4 regions of the Thalassotalea sp. Y01 genome follow, and region 3 is predicted to be linked to each of the others. Evidence: predicted binding sites of a transcription regulator. Region 3 holds the regulator's gene; each other region holds the start of a gene.
What was found. Region 3 encodes FNR, which switches genes on or off when oxygen is low (the NO sensors DNR and NnrR bind a similar motif). Its sites were predicted from a motif close to TTGATCTAGATCAA; they were not measured.
Positions count from the first base shown of each region.

Region 1: HII16_RS09360 (universal stress protein) is a predicted target of FNR. The motif match lies at 2,013-2,026, and genes of this name have one in related genera.
Region 2: hemN (oxygen-independent coproporphyrinogen III oxidase) is a predicted target of FNR. The motif match lies at 2,001-2,014, and genes of this name have one in related genera.
Region 4: HII16_RS07855 (TraR/DksA family transcriptional regulator) is a predicted target of FNR. The motif match lies at 2,193-2,206, and genes of this name have one in related genera.

Region 1 covers NZ_JABBXG010000005.1:234,348-238,748, reverse strand. Annotated here, with positions in the region: gene galU (UTP--glucose-1-phosphate uridylyltransferase GalU) at 1-50, opposite strand, end outside; gene HII16_RS09365 (MBL fold metallo-hydrolase) at 398-1,942, shown strand; gene HII16_RS09360 (universal stress protein) at 2,091-2,951, shown strand; gene HII16_RS09355 (universal stress protein) at 3,124-3,987, shown strand.
Region 2 covers NZ_JABBXG010000007.1:3,349-7,749, reverse strand. Annotated here, with positions in the region: gene HII16_RS11130 (DUF1285 domain-containing protein) at 8-550, shown strand; gene hemN (oxygen-independent coproporphyrinogen III oxidase) at 547-1,887, opposite strand; gene HII16_RS11120 (TraR/DksA C4-type zinc finger protein) at 2,057-2,368, opposite strand; gene HII16_RS11115 (DUF2489 domain-containing protein) at 2,399-2,893, opposite strand; gene HII16_RS11110 (GTPase-activating protein) at 2,899-3,492, opposite strand; gene HII16_RS11105 (polysaccharide lyase family 7 protein) at 4,183-4,401, shown strand, end outside.
Region 3 covers NZ_JABBXG010000002.1:267,051-271,451, reverse strand. Annotated here, with positions in the region: gene HII16_RS04085 (NCS2 family permease) at 1-38, opposite strand, end outside; gene uspE (universal stress protein UspE) at 383-1,303, opposite strand; gene fnr (fumarate/nitrate reduction transcriptional regulator Fnr) at 1,497-2,213, opposite strand; gene HII16_RS04070 (sulfite exporter TauE/SafE family protein) at 2,267-2,929, opposite strand; gene ccoS (cbb3-type cytochrome oxidase assembly protein CcoS) at 2,929-3,156, opposite strand; gene HII16_RS04060 (heavy metal translocating P-type ATPase) at 3,179-4,401, opposite strand, start outside.
Region 4 covers NZ_JABBXG010000004.1:273,490-277,890, reverse strand. Annotated here, with positions in the region: gene HII16_RS07870 (YhgN family NAAT transporter) at 1-424, opposite strand, end outside; gene HII16_RS07865 (EamA family transporter) at 616-1,467, shown strand; gene HII16_RS07860 (DUF465 domain-containing protein) at 1,549-1,803, opposite strand; gene HII16_RS07855 (TraR/DksA family transcriptional regulator) at 1,830-2,144, opposite strand; gene HII16_RS07850 (GFA family protein) at 2,288-2,707, opposite strand; gene HII16_RS07845 (VF530 family protein) at 2,718-2,957, opposite strand; gene HII16_RS07840 (glutathione peroxidase) at 3,490-4,221, opposite strand.

The DNA of each region.
Region 1 (4,401 bases), on a different contig from region 3:
CGGGTACCAAGACCAGCAACGGGAATAACGGCTTTTTTGACAGATGACATTGGCTGAGATACAGACAAAACGTATTTCCTTTTGTTTTTCTTTTAAACTCGTAATGATTATCTTTTAGTATAGACACTAAAATAACAGTGTCTTTAAAACGCTGTTTGATTATTTCACAGTACTGTGACACTTATATTATGGTCTGACAAATGAAATAAATTAACCCCATACCTGCTCGTAAATACCGCTAACATCGCCTGTTTATCTACCTTTGTGCTGCACATTATTATTCAAAAATTGCCATTCATAACATAAACATAGATTTATCTGCGTGCTTTGCTAAGCTATATTTAATCTTTTAATAATAATAACTTAACCCGAATTTTTGTAATTGATGAGTATGGATATTCACTTTGATCATCATGGCGCTGTCGAAGGTGTCACTGGCTCTTGCCATCAGCTCACCGCGTCTTTGGGAAACCATCAGCTGTCTTACTTGGTCGATTGCGGTCTTTTTCAAGGCGCTGAGATACAGCATAAACAAAAAACATCACGCCAAGCCATTACAAACTCCGCAGATATTTTGCCAGCTCATTTAGCAATAGAATTTAACGTTGATAATATTGACGCCCTGATAGTGACCCATTGCCATATCGATCATGTTGGCAGAATTCCGTATTTACTGGCGGCCGGCTTTAAAGGCGATATTTTTTGCTCTACCGCCAGCGCCACATTATTGCCGCTGGTGTTAAAAGACGCACTTAAAGTTGGCGCAATATCAAATCAACGCTTAATTGATAAAGTCATGCAACGACTCAATGAACAAATCGTTGCAGTGGACTATGGCCAAAGCGTTGAATTACCCGGTAGCAACGAAACGCTAACCGCACGATTAACCATGCAACCCGCCGGTCATATTTTGGGATCAGCCTATGCTGAAATTCAATGCTGTGGCTTGCCACTGCAAACCGAGCAAACGAAAAACTCTAAAACACAACCTACACAGCAAACCATCGTTTTCTCTGGTGATTTAGGCGCTAGCAATACGCCGTTATTACCGGAGCCAACATCGCCAAAAACTTGTGATACTTTGATCATTGAGTCAACTTACGGTGACAAAAACCATCAAGGTAGAGAGCATCGTCGTAGCACCTTAGAAAACGTTTTGTGCAAAGCGCTAGCCGATAACGGCATGGTACTTATTCCAGCGTTTAGCATTGGCCGCACGCAAGAGTTACTATATGAAATTGAAGACATATTGCACCGCAATCATCAACAATTGAGCGCTAACAAACAGCTCGGCAATCGCAAAGATGACGCCTTAGCGCAATTGCTTGATCGCATTGATATCATCGTTGACTCGCCTTTAGCGGCAAAATTTACCGAGCATTATCGAGGCTTGAAACAGCTTTGGGATGATGAAGCAAAACACAAAGTTGATAGCGGCAGGCACCCACTATCATTTGAGCAACTAAGCACCATTATTGACCATCAACAGCATATACAAACCATTGATTATTTGAAGAAAACACAAAAGCCAGCAATCGTCATTGCCGCATCAGGAATGTGCACCGGTGGCCGTATCCTCAATTATATGAAGGCTTTTTTATCTAATGCTAAAACCGATGTGTTGTTTGTCGGCTATCAAGCAAAAGGCACCTTAGGTAGACGGTTGCAACAATTAGCTCAACACCAAGATAAGCAAAATACCTTAAATCATCGCACAGTTGATATTGATGGCGAGCAAATAAACGTGAATGCCATCATCCATTCATTAAGTGGTTACAGTGCCCATGCGGATCAAAACGATTTACTCAATTTCATTCAAGGTATAAAGCCGTCACCCAAGCAAATTCGAATTGTCCACGGCGACACAGATGCAAAGGCAGTTTTAGCGTTTAAATTACAATCCTTATTGCCTACATCACAAATCGTCATACCAAACCAATAAAGGATGATAATAGACTGAAGAGAAAAGAAAATACGGTAACGTTACATTGCCAAAGCAATTGCCTAACTTTCTGATGCAAATCAAAATAATTTTATAAAAACCTATTATGCTTAAGGCATGATAATGAAAATATTGATCGGGGAAATTTATGGATAAAATACTGGTCATCGCCGACCCAGATTTTGAACAGACCACGGCCATCGAACAGGCAGATAATATCGCCAAAGCGATGGGCGCTAATTTACACGTCGTATATTTCTATTATGAAGATTTACGAGGCCTTGGAGCCAAGGGGTCAGCCCTTAGAGACAGCCTGTTATCGCGATTAGAAGACAAAGCCAATGATCAGCTAGCTGAGATCTGCGACAACAATCAATATACCTACGAAGTCGTCTGGCAAAAACACATTGCTAACTGGGTAAATAAGTACGTTGAACAACACGACGTTGCTATGGTGGTTAAAACAGGTCATCGCAGCGAGTCAATGTTTTACACCCCGACCGATTGGCATTTGCTTAGAGAAACACAAGCGCCTGTTCTTATCGTTAGTGAGGAGCAATGGCATAAAACACATAACATATTAGCTTGTGTTGATTTACAAACCCAATTGCCAGACAAGCAACAGCTTAATCACGATATTTTGCTGCAAGCATGCGAGTTAGCGCAATTGTTCGACGTTAATGTGCAGGTGTTATACACACCGCTGTTCTCCACGTTTTTACGCGATTTAGGCATTCAGTATAAAGATGAAGTGGAGGCTCATGCAAAAGACACATTAATGAACGCCATAGGTGAATTATCGGCAAAATATAATATTCCTGGTGAGCATTTTCACATACATGCTGGTAAGCCAGAGTTAGTGATCCCATCAACCGCCGGCGAACTGCATTGCCAGATCGTAGTGTTAGGCACCGTTGGCAGAAAAGGGTTACAACAAAAGCTGCTGGGGAATACCGCAGAGCAAATATTAAGCCGCTTAAAGACCAACGTACTGGCATTAAAACCTTAAGCCAAAGTGTATTAAAAGCTCTTAAATAGCACTTATTAGCCTAGCCTGCTTGGATCACACTGATACTTACCATGCAATCGAACTTGGCAACGAAACTAGGCAGCACAATAACCATTGATATGATACCGCAAGCGGATATCAGATGTTTTCATTGACCTTAGGTTAACGCATTATGAAAAACAGCATTCTAGTAATCTCTGACCAACAAGAACAAAATTATACCGCCATTAAACAGGCCGCTGAATTGGCCAAGGCGTATGATTGTGATCTGCATATCGTCAACTTTTGTTATGAGTACTTACGTGGTGTTGCCGACGTCGAGCAAGCCAAAACCCAAATAGTACAGCGATTGCATGAGCTTAATGCCCACAAACTGGTTAATACCTTACAAGGTTTGTGTGACTACGAATTTGAAACCATTTGGGCAAAAAACATCGCGGTGTGGGTCAACGAATACGTTGCTCAATTTAATCCATTTATGGTGGTAAAAACAGGTCACCGCAGCGAAGCCCTGTTATATACACCAAGTGATTGGCATTTGCTCAGAGAAGTCAAAGCACCGGTGATGATCGCATGCGATCACAAATGGCACAAAGCTCGCCATGTACTAGCATGTATCGATCTAGATACCGAATTAGAAGAGAAAAAACGACTCAATAAGAAGGTGCTAGAAAACGCCAGTATTATGGCTAAATATATCGGCGCAGAGTTGCACGCTGTTTACGCGATTGGCTATCCAAGCATACTTGCTACGGTAGGTTTATTAGATAAAAAAGAAATCGTTGCCGAACGGCAATTAGAGCTTGCCGACCGCCTCACCTTACTGCGCAGTAATTATGATATCAAACAAGAAAACCTACACATTAAAGCGGGTGACATCAGCAAGGTGATTACCTCAGTCGCTGCTGATTGCAAAGCCTCTATGGTTGTAGTTGGTACCGTTGGTAGAACAGGACTTGAGCAAAAGCTTATCGGCAATACCGCTGAACGCATTATGCACTTGTGCAAAACTGACTTATTGGCGTTAAAGCCCTAGTCAGGTAGAACCGATGATGATGTTCTACATCAAACTTTAACAAGTAAATCACGCAGCATTTGATTAGGATAGTTTTGCGTGTTGATAATTTATGATGGCGGTTTGTATTACTGCCATCAGGATCGCTTTGCAAATAACCTGTATAAAGCTGTAAATGGCGACAGCAGCAATTATTGCTGTTCCGTATACATTACCCGTCATTATTAAGGTCAGAACAGTAAGCACCAACATCAAGAGAATGTGCCTTTCAATACCACTTTTTATCGCAAAGTTATCACTGTTTTTGCGTACCACTATTTTTTCGTTAATAAAATGCTTTACGCTAATCGAACGTCCATCTTCAGACAGGAAGCAATTAAGCCCTGCATTTTGCAATATTGGATATAAATTTATTTGATGATGCCATCCTTTTAG
Region 2 (4,401 bases), on a different contig from region 3:
GTTATTGATGTCTTTAGAACGCCTATCTAAACAACTTTCCCAGCAACAACAAGAGCTGCCCCCCGTCGAGTTGTGGGATCCACCCTATTGCGGCGAAATGGACATGCAAATAAAGGCCGATGGTCGTTGGTTTTATATGGGCAGTGAAATAACCAGACAACGCTTGGTAAAGTTATTTTCAACGGTATTAAAGAAACAAGATGACGAATACTTTTTAGTCACCCCGGTAGAGAAGATTAAGATTCAGGTAGAGCATTTGCCTTTTGTTATTACCCAATGGCACTGGCTTGATGACGCGATTGATAAAACCATGCTGCTCACCACCAACTTGGGCGATCAAGTGATACTCGATAGTGCGACAAGAATACAGCTTAATACTGATGGCACGCTGCAAGTCAATGTGCGCCGTAACTTGGATGCTAGCATCCATCGTAATGTATTTTATCAGTGGGCCGAACTGGCAGAAGAAAAACAAACTGGCCAGCAGCAACAATTGGTGATTAATAGCGGTGGTGTTGAGCACACCATCGGCGTGCTCGAAAACGACTAAATCACTTTAGAAAAGCGCTGCTGATGTAATTTGGTTTTTAAATAGGCATCAAACGACATACAAATATTACGAATTAACAGCCTCGCTTTTGCGTTCACGACAATGGCATTATTATCATTAACCAATAATCCGTCATTTATAAATACCAAAAGCGTTTGCAAGTCATCAGCAAAGTAGTCATCAAATACGATATTAAAACGTTGCTCGACATCGTGTTTATCAACCCGAAAATTGCACATTAATTGACGAATAACAAAGGCACGAATAACGTCATCGGTATTGGTGACAATGCCTTTTTCCAATGGCTGACCATAACCATCAATTGCCTGATAGTATTCTTTTAACGTTTTCACGTTTTGGCTGAAGCTTTGCCCCATTGCACTAATTGCAGAGACACCAAGCGCCAACAGATCGCAGTCACCTAATGTGGTATATCCCTGAAAGTTACGATGCAAGGTGCCTTGGCATTGAGCCTTGGCCAGTTCATCATCTGGTTTGGCAAAATGGTCCATACCAATAAACTCATAACCCATATCCACCAGAGACTCGATTGCAAATTGCATTAACTCTAATTTTTGTGCCGAGCTAGGCAACCATTGATCACGAATTTTGCGTTGCGCGGCGAAGCGTGACGGCAGGTGTGCATAACTAAACAAAGAAATCCTATCCGGATCGATGTTCTTTACTGCAGCAATAGTATTGGCAAAACTTGTGGTGGTTTGATGCGGTAAGCCATAAATTAAATCGATGTTAACAGAGTCAAAACCAACCTTTTTAGCACGTTTTACCAAGTCAATTATAAACTCGGTACTTTGTAGACGATTTATCGCCTTTTGTACTTTGCTATCGACATCTTGTACGCCAATGCTTAAACGATTAAAACCGACTTGGTATAAGTGATCAACCAAGTCCAACTCTATTTCACGGGGGTCAACTTCAATCCCCATCTCGATGTTTGGGTCAAACTGAAACGCCGATTTAAGCTTGTCCACTAAACGGGAGATTTGCTGTTTACTAAGAAACGTTGGTGTACCGCCTCCCCAGTGCATTTGCTTTACGGTTTTGTTGCTTACTAAAGGTGCGCGAGCATCTATTTCTCGACACAAATAATCGATGTATTCATCGGCTTTTTCTTTGTGGCGAGTGACTATTTTATTGCAACCACAGTAGTAACAAAGACTGTGGCAAAATGGGATATGAAGATAAAGAGACAAGTCATCGGTGTCAGACGCGGCAATCGCATTGACTAAATCGCTGTTTTGAAAGTCGTCACTAAACTCAACCGCCGTCGGGTATGAGGTATATCGAGGACCACTAACATCATACTTACTTAACATTTGCGGGGAGAACATTTCACTAAAAATGTTGTGAGAAAATTGAGTTGCCGACACAGAATAAAACCCATTAGTAGAATTACCGGCAAGTATAAAAAACTAAGCGCCTGATTTTATTGATCGAGCGCAATGTTTTTGCAAATGATTAACAATTGATAAGGGCTAGCGGGCGCTAATCGGCGCAATTAATGCACTTTGTTGCAGAAGGTTGTACTTCCAATCTGGCGACAGCGATATCGTCGCCACAGGCACTGCATATGCCATAGGTACCGGCTTCGATTCGAGTTATAGCATTGGATAGTTGTTGAATTTCAATTTTGGCTTCAACTTCCAAAGCATTTAGTACTTCGTCGTTCTCTCTTTCACCGGCTTGTTCAGACCAATCGGCGGCGCGACCTTCAGCAAAATCATCATGAATTGAATCTACCCTTGCCTGCAAGGCAACGATACGCTTGGTAAATTCTGCTTTTAATTGCTCTCTCATCACGACCACCCAATACGTTGTTATTGTCCGTTAGCTTTTTTGCAACGATTCAATCAACGTTAACGTATAAGGCAGCAACTTTTCTACCTCATCGTATATCGCATTTTCATGCTCTTCTTCATGGCCGGCACGCTCTATATCAAGTTTAAAGCGTTCTTTTTTAGATAACTTCTTTCGTTCTTCCAGAATCGGCATATGATTGATCTTGCTATATAAAGTAAATATAGCAGGAAAATTAGCTTTCATCTGAGACACGTAATTTGGCAACGATTCCATCAACACCGATAAACGCCAACTGCCTTCCGACACCTCGCATTGTCTCTCTACCATCGCCCGACAGATGTGACTAATAGACTCTAATGCTTTTAAATCGCGCTTTATGTGTTTTTGCTTTTGTTGCTCTAACGCTAAAGCCTGCTGTTGGCGTTGATGTTTAAGCTGAAAAAGCAAATAGCTCGCATACGCTGCTAAGGCAAATATGATTATGGCCGCGACTACCAACAAAATAATGTTAGATGTTTGCATGACGACTACTCTTTATAATCAGAGAAATCACTGTCATCAAGGCGATCCCATAACGCCTCGTCGTCGTCGTCATCGGCAAGTTCATCGTCTTGCTCAGGTTGCTCGTAGCCAAGTAAATCCATAAGCTCCTGATAACGGCTTTGCGCTTTATCAAGCATATCCATTTGTTCAGGGCTAATTTCCTCACCAGATTCAACAAGCGCAGAAATAAGCATTAACTGTTCATTGTTTTCCAGGTTATGCAATTCCTGTTCATAGGCTTGCATCACCTCTTCACTGGTCGCTACATCGTTACTTTGCGGCGCATCTTCAACAACACGAACTGGGGCTATCGGTGCTACGGCAGCTTTTTTCGCTTGCGGCTTCTCTGATTTAACCTTGACGCCTAAATCAATCGCTTTTTTACTGCCCAAGCGTGGATCTTTATTACTGCTATCCACTGTCGCTTCGGTATTGTTTTTAGCAACATTCTGACGTGTACCGGCTTTATTTCCGGTCATTTTACGTTTTCTTTGCTCTTTCTCTGCCTTTTCAGGGCGTTTGAGATTGAGCTTCTTCATTAACGCGCCTTCTTTGCGCGATTTTTTCGATCTGGCCATAACGAGTCATTTAAATTAACAAGAATAGCTCTATTTTACGCGAAACTAGCCAATAAGGATAATAGTGCGTCGCATTTTAATACGATTTTGTTGGCTTTCTGAGTAAATAAAACGACGGCTTGCCTTCGCTGGTCTATAAAGTGGTATAACAACGTATTGGTAAAACCAATATTATGCCCCCTGGTCACAAACTTAGCGCCGATGACCTAAGTAAAAGCAACGCAGATAATAACGCGCGCCAATAGCTCGAGCCCTACATCTTCGTTAACTAACTGATATCAGCGGGTTATTGGGCCGCACGAAATAAAACTTACCAACAAGCAGTAATTGGTAATAACTAATGAAGGATCAATACAACCAAAAACCCGCATTTGGCTTGACATTTCGTGTTGAAAAAACCTATATTGATGTAAGACATTACGTGTGAATAAAAACAATAATAGATTTGCAACAAGCTATCCCCAAATAATGAAATGTCGTAACCTAATGAATCAAAAGATAAAAACCATCGATTCACAGAGTATTGCTAAGATTCAGATCCTGTCTGTTTAGGCGATATTATTGGTCAGCAGTTAATAAAGCATAAATCGTTTGTTTTTATAGCGTTATGACCAACATGGGTTGGGGAATGCATTGCTAAGTAAATCATTACAAAAACAAAAGTAGCAATACATTAAGGACATAACCAACATGATTCGTGCAGGTTACCTCGCTATCGCAATAATCAGTTTAACTGGTTGCGGTTCAGGTTCTTCTAGTAGTTCTAGCGACAAACAAAACAAAAATATCAACTATGCTGCCGATATTGGTGGTGTGTTATCTGCGACCGTAAGTGAAGATGACTCAGCCGTTATCAATCGCCAACTTACCATTACAGACCCAAATAGTAATGAGAGTAGCTTTCGAGAG
Region 3 (4,401 bases):
GTACCATGTTCAGCAAGTTTGAATAGTTTTTCAAACATTAGTTTGTTTCCTGAAGATGTATGCATTGTTTTTGCGTAGCCAGTCATACTGCTGTTAACATCGCTGTTACATAAGGACTGACCAGTTTTAAAAATCGCGGTATTTTACGTAATTTTGTTACAAATTGTAAGCTATTTTGTTCGTTTTTGCAGATTGACGCCTATTCTGACGAAATATAAAAACAAACGATAGATCTTGCTATGCAACTAGGATCTATCCGGCAATGCAATCGGTAATGAAACCGCCTTTAAAAACGCAATAAAAAAGCCCAAGCGCTTGCTCGGGCTGTGCTGGCTGATTCAATAGCTCTACAATCTATTAACTCAACAATGGTTAAAGATGGTTATTCGAGGAACGGAGATTGATAACCGTCTGGTTTTATCGCCATTAAATCACAATTGAGTCGATCGATAACATGCTCTGCGGTATTACCTATAAGCACAGCGGATAACCCCGTGCGGCCGACGGTACCTAAAATCACCAATTCGGCATCGATTTGGTTGGCAACTTTCTCGATCACATCTTCAGGTAAACCTTCTTCGACATGCAAATACTCAGCGCTGATATTAAATTTGTCGGCGTGTTGCTGCACTACATCAGCGTGGTGGTTTTTCATGGTTTGATTGTATTCATTAGCATCAAACTCTGGAATTTCAATGGCAATATTAATCGGAGTGCCTGGGTAAGAGTTTACCAAATGAACATCAGCTTTGACCAAGCGGCCAAGATTTTGTGCTTCTTCGGTGATTTTACGGTTCAGTGATTGATGCTCTTCTTCTTCACTGCCAGCATTGACGGCGGCAAGTATATGTCCGCCTTCTGGCCATTGATGATCTTTGACCAATAACAGAGGCACCCAACATTTTCGAATTAAGTGCCAGTCTGTTGGGGTAAAAATAACCGATTGCAATGTAGGGTGTTCATGGGTACTTTTTAATACCACATCGAATTGTTGGTCTCGTACCTGCGATAAAACGGCTTCAAACGGGCGATTATGCCAAATCACTTTAATGTCCATATCGCTTTCATACTGTTCGGTGATCTCTTTTAGCCAAACGCTGCGATCATTTACCACGGTTTCACGCATGGCTTCTCGCTCGTCTCCAGACAGCATGGTGGTCATCTCGTAAGAGAAATCATAAATAACCAATAACGCGGTAATACGGGCGCCAGTTTCCTTGGCTAGAGTACAGGCTCTTGCTAACGCCTTTTGCTCTTCTGTGGTGGGATCGACAACTGCAAGTATATTTTGATATTTTTCCATAACATGCCTCGTAACCTTAACGTGGTTCGTAGCACGCCTTGCTGGGCTATAAAGCCAGCATAGACGGCAAAGATCAGTACGCTATAGATAAGCTTAACTGGTCAATGAGGATGTTACAAATTTGTTAATGAAGTTTCCTGTAAGGTGTTGATTTAAATCAACCAATACAACACCTTACAGGTATAAAAACGGGTTATTTATTTAAGCCAGCCAATTTGAATAGGGCGTCTTTGTCGAGGATGGAGATCAACTTATTTTCAACTTTGATTAAGCCATCTTTTTGGAATCGGGTCATCAACCGAGAAATGGTTTCTATGGTAAGGCCAATGTAGTTTCCAATTTCGCTGCGGGTCATAGGCAAGTTAAATTGCGTCGGTGACAAGTGACGACTGCCTAAGCGACGACCGTAGTTCGCTAAAAATGTGGCGAGCTTCTCTTCCGCGTTTTTACGGTTTAGTAGCAGTAACATCTCATTATTACACTGAATTTCATCGCTCATTAGATTTAACATTTGCGACTTTAAGCGTGGGATCTTATTCGATAAGGTATCGAGAACCTCAAATGGGATTTCACACACCATGGATGTTTCTAATGCCTTAGCAAAGCTTGGGTGATGTCTTGACGCTAATGCATCAAAGCCCATTAAATCGCCTGCCAAGTGAAAGCCGGTGATTTGCTCTTCACCTTGTTCGGAAATAATAAAGGTTTTAAAGGTACCAGAACGAATTGCGTACAAGGTTTGCAGTTGTTCGCCAGCTTTAAAAATTTGCGTATTCTTTTGAATCGGTTTTTTACGTTGAATGATATCGTCTAATAAATTTAGTTCGTTTTCATTCAAGCTAAACGGTAAGCAAAGTTCGCTGATACTGCAGTTTTGGCACTTGATGTTTTGTGCTATAGAGATTGCCATAAATTGATATTTATCCAGTTAATGCGTCAATAACATTAGTAAACGTAAGGTTACTAAAATATTTGATTTAGAGCAATAAACAATGAATAAACACCATAGGCGATTAACAAAATGCCACTGATTTTCTTAAAAAGTAACGAACTTATAAGGTTGGTAACCGATTGAACACTGGTTGATAACACTAATAACGCTGGCAAGGTACCGATACCAAACGCCAACATGATCATCGCCCCTTGACTGGCACTGCCGGCAGCTAATGCCCATGTGAGTGTAGAATAGACTAGGCCACAGGGCAGCCAGCCCCAAATAACACCGAGTAATAGCGCTTGTTTAGCATTCTTTATCGGCAGTAAGTGTTTGGCAAATGGTTGAATATAGCGCCACAGGTATTTACCTGCAGTTTCGATATGCGTCAATACAAACCACATTCTTGCGATATACAAACCAAGTAGAATAATGAAAATGGCGGCGATGGCTTTTAACCATAAAACTTGGATACCTATCGACTTTATCGCTAGGGAGCCCGTAAAACCGGCGACAGCGCCAAAAAAGGTATAAGATGCTATACGGCCTAGGTTATAGCTTAACGCTTTACTCAGTTGATTTGAGCTATCACCTGTGGTGGTTAGCATAGACGAGATACCACCACACATGGCGATACAGTGCCCCGCACCGGCAATACCAATCAATAGGGCAGAGAGAAAATCTAAAGTCATTAATTATCGCTTGAGTTTGGTTTGTCGTCGGCGTGAGACTCGGCGTCTGGCATTTTTTGGCTTGGCTTTTGGCCTGGCGTTTGTTTTTTCTCTTCGTCAAACAAAATACTCATACCTTGCTTTTCCAGATCATCAAACTGTTCAGCTTTTACCGCCCAAAAGAATAGATAAATGGCAATGGCGGTAAATAAGATGGCGATAGGGATTAGGATGTAAATGACGCTCATGTATCAATAACCTAAAGTTAATTTATTTTAGCAATCTCAAAGAGTTGGTAACGACAATAATCGAGCTTGCTGACATACCTAATACTGCCATATATGGGGTAATAAAACCACAAACCGCCAATGGCAAGACAATGGCATTATAGGCAAATGCCCAGGCAAAGTTCTGTTTTATGATACGACCCGTTTTACTGGATATGGTCATTAAGTCGAGAACACTGCTCAGTTTATTATTGAGCAAAATTACGTCGGCACCGCTTTTTGCTATTTCGGTACCACTCCCCATGGCAATAGCAACATGCGCTTGTGCAAATACCGGCGAGTCATTAACGCCATCACCAACCATAGCCACGGTTTTACCTTGCGCTTGTTTACCTGCAAGGATTGTTAATTTATCTTGCGCAGAGCAGGTATGGTGATGCTCATCGAGTTGTAATGCTTGATTAAATTTATCCACGCCAGCCTGGTTATCGCCACTGATCAACAGAGTTTCGGTGTGCTGTTGTTGTAATGCATTAATGACGTTAACCGTGTCGTCACGCATCACGTCATCAAGGTAGAGTACCGCCACCACTTGTTGGTTTATGGTGAGTATGCATTGAGCATCTTTATATTGCTCATCGACATTAGCAAAGCTGGCAATCCAGTTAACTTTACCGATGGCCAACTGTTGTTTTTTTCGTACGGCTTTAATGCCACAACCTGGGACAATATCGACATGTTCGACATTGATGTTAAAATCACGATAGGCTGCGAAAGCTTTGGCTATAGGGTGCTCAGAATGACTTTCCATTGCGGCTATGGTGGCCAGAATCGTATTCTTATCAAGTTTGCTATCAAGATTGCCGTTCAACAGTTTGCAATCGACTAAGGTGAATTCACCATTGGTCAAGGTTCCTGTCTTATCAAACGCTATGCTATCGACTTTCGGCATTGCTTCTAATACGTGACCTGACTTGATCATTATGCCGTCTCGGTTGAGTCGGATGGTGCCACAGGTTAAGGCCGTTGGTGTTGCCAACGACAAAGCACAAGGGCAGGTAGCCACCAAGACCGACAAGGTGATCCAAAACGCTTCGGATGGCATGTGTTGTGACCAAAATATCGAGGTTCCTATGGCGGTAAGCAAGATAATACCGACAAAATATTGGGCGATACGGTCAGACAATTGCGCAATGGCGGGTTTATGAGCTTGCGCGTTTTCACTGAGTCGAATCAGGTTGGTCAAAAAACTGTCTGAATTGGTTT
Region 4 (4,401 bases), on a different contig from region 3:
TAATCAGTGCCAAAGTCCAGTCGGTCATACGGTTTGGGTCTTGGTTAGCCATTAAAATTAATGCCGCTAATATCGATGGACCGGCCATCATAGGTACAGCCAATGGCACGAGGAAGGGTTCCTCGCCCTCAGGTAACCCGCTGATTGAACCATGCGATGGAAAAATCATTTTTATGGCAATAAGAAACAGTATGATACCGCCGGCAATGGATACCGATTCTTGGCGTAAATGTAAAAAGTCGAGAATCTTTTGCCCAGCGAAAAGAAACAATAACATGATGCCAAGGGCTATGATCAGCTCACGAATGAGAATGATGCGTTGACGCTTACTGTCGATGCCTTTTAATACGGATATAAAAATAGGTAGATTACCTAATGGATCCATGATTAAAAATAAGGTGACTGCGGCGGTTAACATTTCCATAGTGATGACCTAGTTGTTGTCGGGGTTAGTTAAGGGCAACTTTAGCAGATTTATGATGGCAAATTCAAAGTTCTAGGTGACAAATTGCACCAATGTTATCATTTGCAAATCGGCGAGATAAATTGCCCTTGCATAGCTATGCTGTTAATTGGCAAGCATATGCCATATATAAAGAAATTATAAAAGTTAGTATGAAATATCTTATTTTTGTTAGTGCCTTATGGGCGTTCTCTTTTGGCTTAATTAAAGGCGAATTGACCGGTATTGATTCGCAACTGGTTGCAGCAATACGGTTGGCGTTGTGTGCGTTGGTTTTCTTACCTCTGCTATGGTTTAGGCAAGCAACCAATCTGTCGTTGCGCAAAGCCAGTCAACTTATCGCTTTAGGTGCAATTCAATTTGGCGTGATGTATCTTGCCTATATTCAATCCTATCAATACTTACCTGGATACTTAGTTGCGGTATTTACCATTTTTACGCCGTTATACGTCATATTAATTGACTGCATTTGGCATCGCCGTTGGCAGGCAAAGTTGCTGTGGCCGGTGTTGTTGTCGATTTGTGCGGCCGCTGTCATTGTTTTTCGTACCCCTGAGCAAGGTCAATACTTGACTGGCTTTTTGTATTTGCAGTTTGCTAATGTCGCCTTTGCTTTCGGCCAAGTTGCCTATCGCTGCATCGCCAGTGATGAAGGCCATGCCCGCAACATGTTTTGGATGTATTTAGGCGGCGCACTATTAACCGTTATCGCCACTTTGCTAACCGTCGACGTTGCCCTTGTTAGTATATCTAACCGCCAATTTATGGTGCTGGTCTACCTTGGTGTCATCGCTTCAGGTATTGGGTTTTACTGTTGGAACAAAGGTGCAAGCCGTGTATCGGCATTACAGCTTGCCATTATGAACAATGGTTATGTGCCTTTAGCTGTGCTGTTTGCGGTGCTGATTTTTGGCGAAAGTGCCGATTGGCTGCGCTTGCTGATCGGTAGTGGTTTACTGGTGAGTGCCCTGTGGCTGGCGGATAAAATGAACAAAGGCACTTAATGTGCCTTTGTGTTGATGCCTTTGTGTTTGGGCCTTTGCGGGGTTGCCAATGGCTTTGCCAACCCCGTGGCAAATTGAGCGTTATGCTTTAGAGGCTTGATATTTTTTGATGATAGCGAACAACATGTCTTTGTGTTGTAAACGTTTTTTCTTTAAACCTTCCAAGTAATCATCGGCCGTGTTTTCGACACCTTCTTCAATGCGAATAACTTCGTGATCTAAGTCATGATATTCTTTAAATAGACGGGCAAAGTGATTGTCAGTCATTTTTAAGGTCCGGATTTCATCTTTAAACTCTGGAAATTCGTGGTGTAAGTCGTGCTTTTCAATAAACATAATATGTCTTCCTAAAGTTAATAAAATTATTTAGCGCAATCGATACAGGTTTTCGCGTATGGAAGGGCTTCCAAACGGCGTTCATCAATGGCTTTACCGCAGTTGCTACAGATACCGTATTGTTCGGTTTGCAACATCAGCAGTGTTTGTTCTATTTTTTGCAGTTCTAATTGGGTTTGTTGATGAATCTCATCGAGGACTTCATCGTTTTCCGATTCTGTACACTGCTCGGCAAAGTCTTGGCTACGACCTTTTTTAAAGTCAGCTTCTATGGCAGCTAAGCGAATACTTAACTCTTGTTTCTTTGCTTGTAATGATTGTGTGAGTTTGGCAACTATCATCGCTGTTCTCCTTTTATGTTTAGAGTACAGCGACGATTTTAGAGAATATTGATCTGGCTCAATTGGATAACAATTTATTAGAAAACTGTTTCGCAAAGGGTGTTATGCAAAATCTATTGGTCATCATAAGTTAATGATAAATATTAACTATTGGGTCCTTGTGGACGCATTTTTAATTCATTGCAGCCGACGTGCCAATTGGGGCGTTCGTCGCAAAAGATGTTTTGACTTGGCTTTATTTCGATTTCATCGTCCAACGTACCTGCTGGCAACACATAAATTTGCCCGGTTTTAGTCAACCAAGGTAGGTTTGAACCACACTGACCACAAAAACAGCTAGCAAAGTATTTCGCATCTGGAATTTCATAGCGTTTTAGCAGATGCTCACCGGTTAGCCATGAGAATTGCGACAGTGGCACAAAAATATTTGGCGCAAATCCTGAGCCGGTAACTTTGCGACAGCGGCTGCAGTGACAATATTGAAAAATACTTAATGGTGTTTCGATTTGATACGTCACTTGGCCGCATAAGCAGCTGCCATTATAGGTTGTTTCGATTGCCATACTTGCCTCTTTAAGGTTGTGGACTGTGTTTTATGTCGTGCCTGTTGCGAATATACAGTTCTTCTACTTTTGTTCTTGCCCAAGGTGTTTTGCGTAAGAATTTTAGACTGGATTTAATGCTAGGATCGTGGGTAAAGCAACGTATCTTGATGCGCTGGCCCAGCTCTTCAAAGCCAAAATGGGCTTCCAACTCGGTAACGATTGTTTTTAAAGTGATGCCGTGAAGCGGGTTGTACGGTTGTTGTTCCAAGTTGTTGGCCTATATGACAGTAAAATTCGATATCCTTTAATGATATATCAAAACGCCGCTGGAGTTTAGTTTTAGGGGGTTAAAGGTTTTAGAGGGCAAAGGAGCTAGGGGCTAGGAAGAGCTGAGAAAAGAGCGACGAACTAAGGACTAACAAAAAGAGTAAGAGCTGAGGTATATACACAAGGATGTGAGGTATGCAGCGATGGCGGGATGCCTTCCGGGCATAAATACATCCGTGTACAAAACCCTCTCAGGCTGTCCTGCCTTCCGGGCATAAATACATCCGTGTACAAAACCCTCTCAGGCTGTCCTGCCTTCCGGGTATAAATACATCCGTGTACAAAAAAGCCCGGCAATTCCCTATACCGGACAACGCGACACACCGTTACAACATCATTTGTTTCAAGCTCAGGTCTTAAGACTTGTGGCTTGCAAAGGCAGTGTCGTCTAGCCCGCGTTGTCAAAGCGCAGTAAAAACAAAACAGGCTAATTAGTATACCTATTAGCCTGTTAAAAAGATCAGTTTAGGGGCTTAGTGTTGCAGAAATAACGCTAACTCGTCGCTACCGCCAATGTGCTTATTATCTACGAAGACTTGTGGCACGGTATCGCGACCCGTAATGGCTTTTAATGAGGTTAAACTTGCATCTTTGCCGAGTACAATTTCTTCGTATTGGTAGCCATTATCTGTTAGCAATTCTTTCGCTTTAATACAGAAAGGACAGCCTGGTTTGGTAAAAATACTTACCGCTTGTGGCTTCACTGCATCTGGCGCGACATGTGCTAACATGGTGTCAGCATCAGATACTTCAAATGGGTCACCTGGCACGTTTGGTTCAATAAACATTTTTTCGATAACGCCGTCTTTAACCAGCATAGAGTAACGCCAACTGCGTTTGCCAAAACCTAAATCTGCTTTGTCGACTAACATGCCCATACCGTCGCTAAACTCGCCGTTGCCATCTGGAATCAAGGTTACATTGTCGCTTTCTTGATCTTGTGCCCAGGCGTTCATAACAAAGGTGTCATTGACGGACATACAAATGATGTCGTCAATACCATGCTTGTTAAAGGTAGACGCTAATTCGTTATATCTTGGTAAGTGTGTACTTGAACATGTTGGCGTAAAGGCGCCTGGCAATGAAAACACGACTACGGTTTTGCCTTTAAATAAGTCATCGCTGCTGATGGTCTTCCACTCGTCATTTACACGAGTCTTAAAGTTTACACTTGGTACGGTTAAACCTTCTCTGTTCTCTAACATAGGGACTCCACTTAAGTATTAATCTTTTGCCACACGGCGAATCTACAATAAGTATAGATACTAATTTTAATTAATTAAAACGAATAAAATCTATTATATTAATTTAAAAAATAGATTCGATAGCGTGTCTAAACCGGTGCACATTAAATGTTGCCCTTAAGGTATAGACCAACCAAAGCG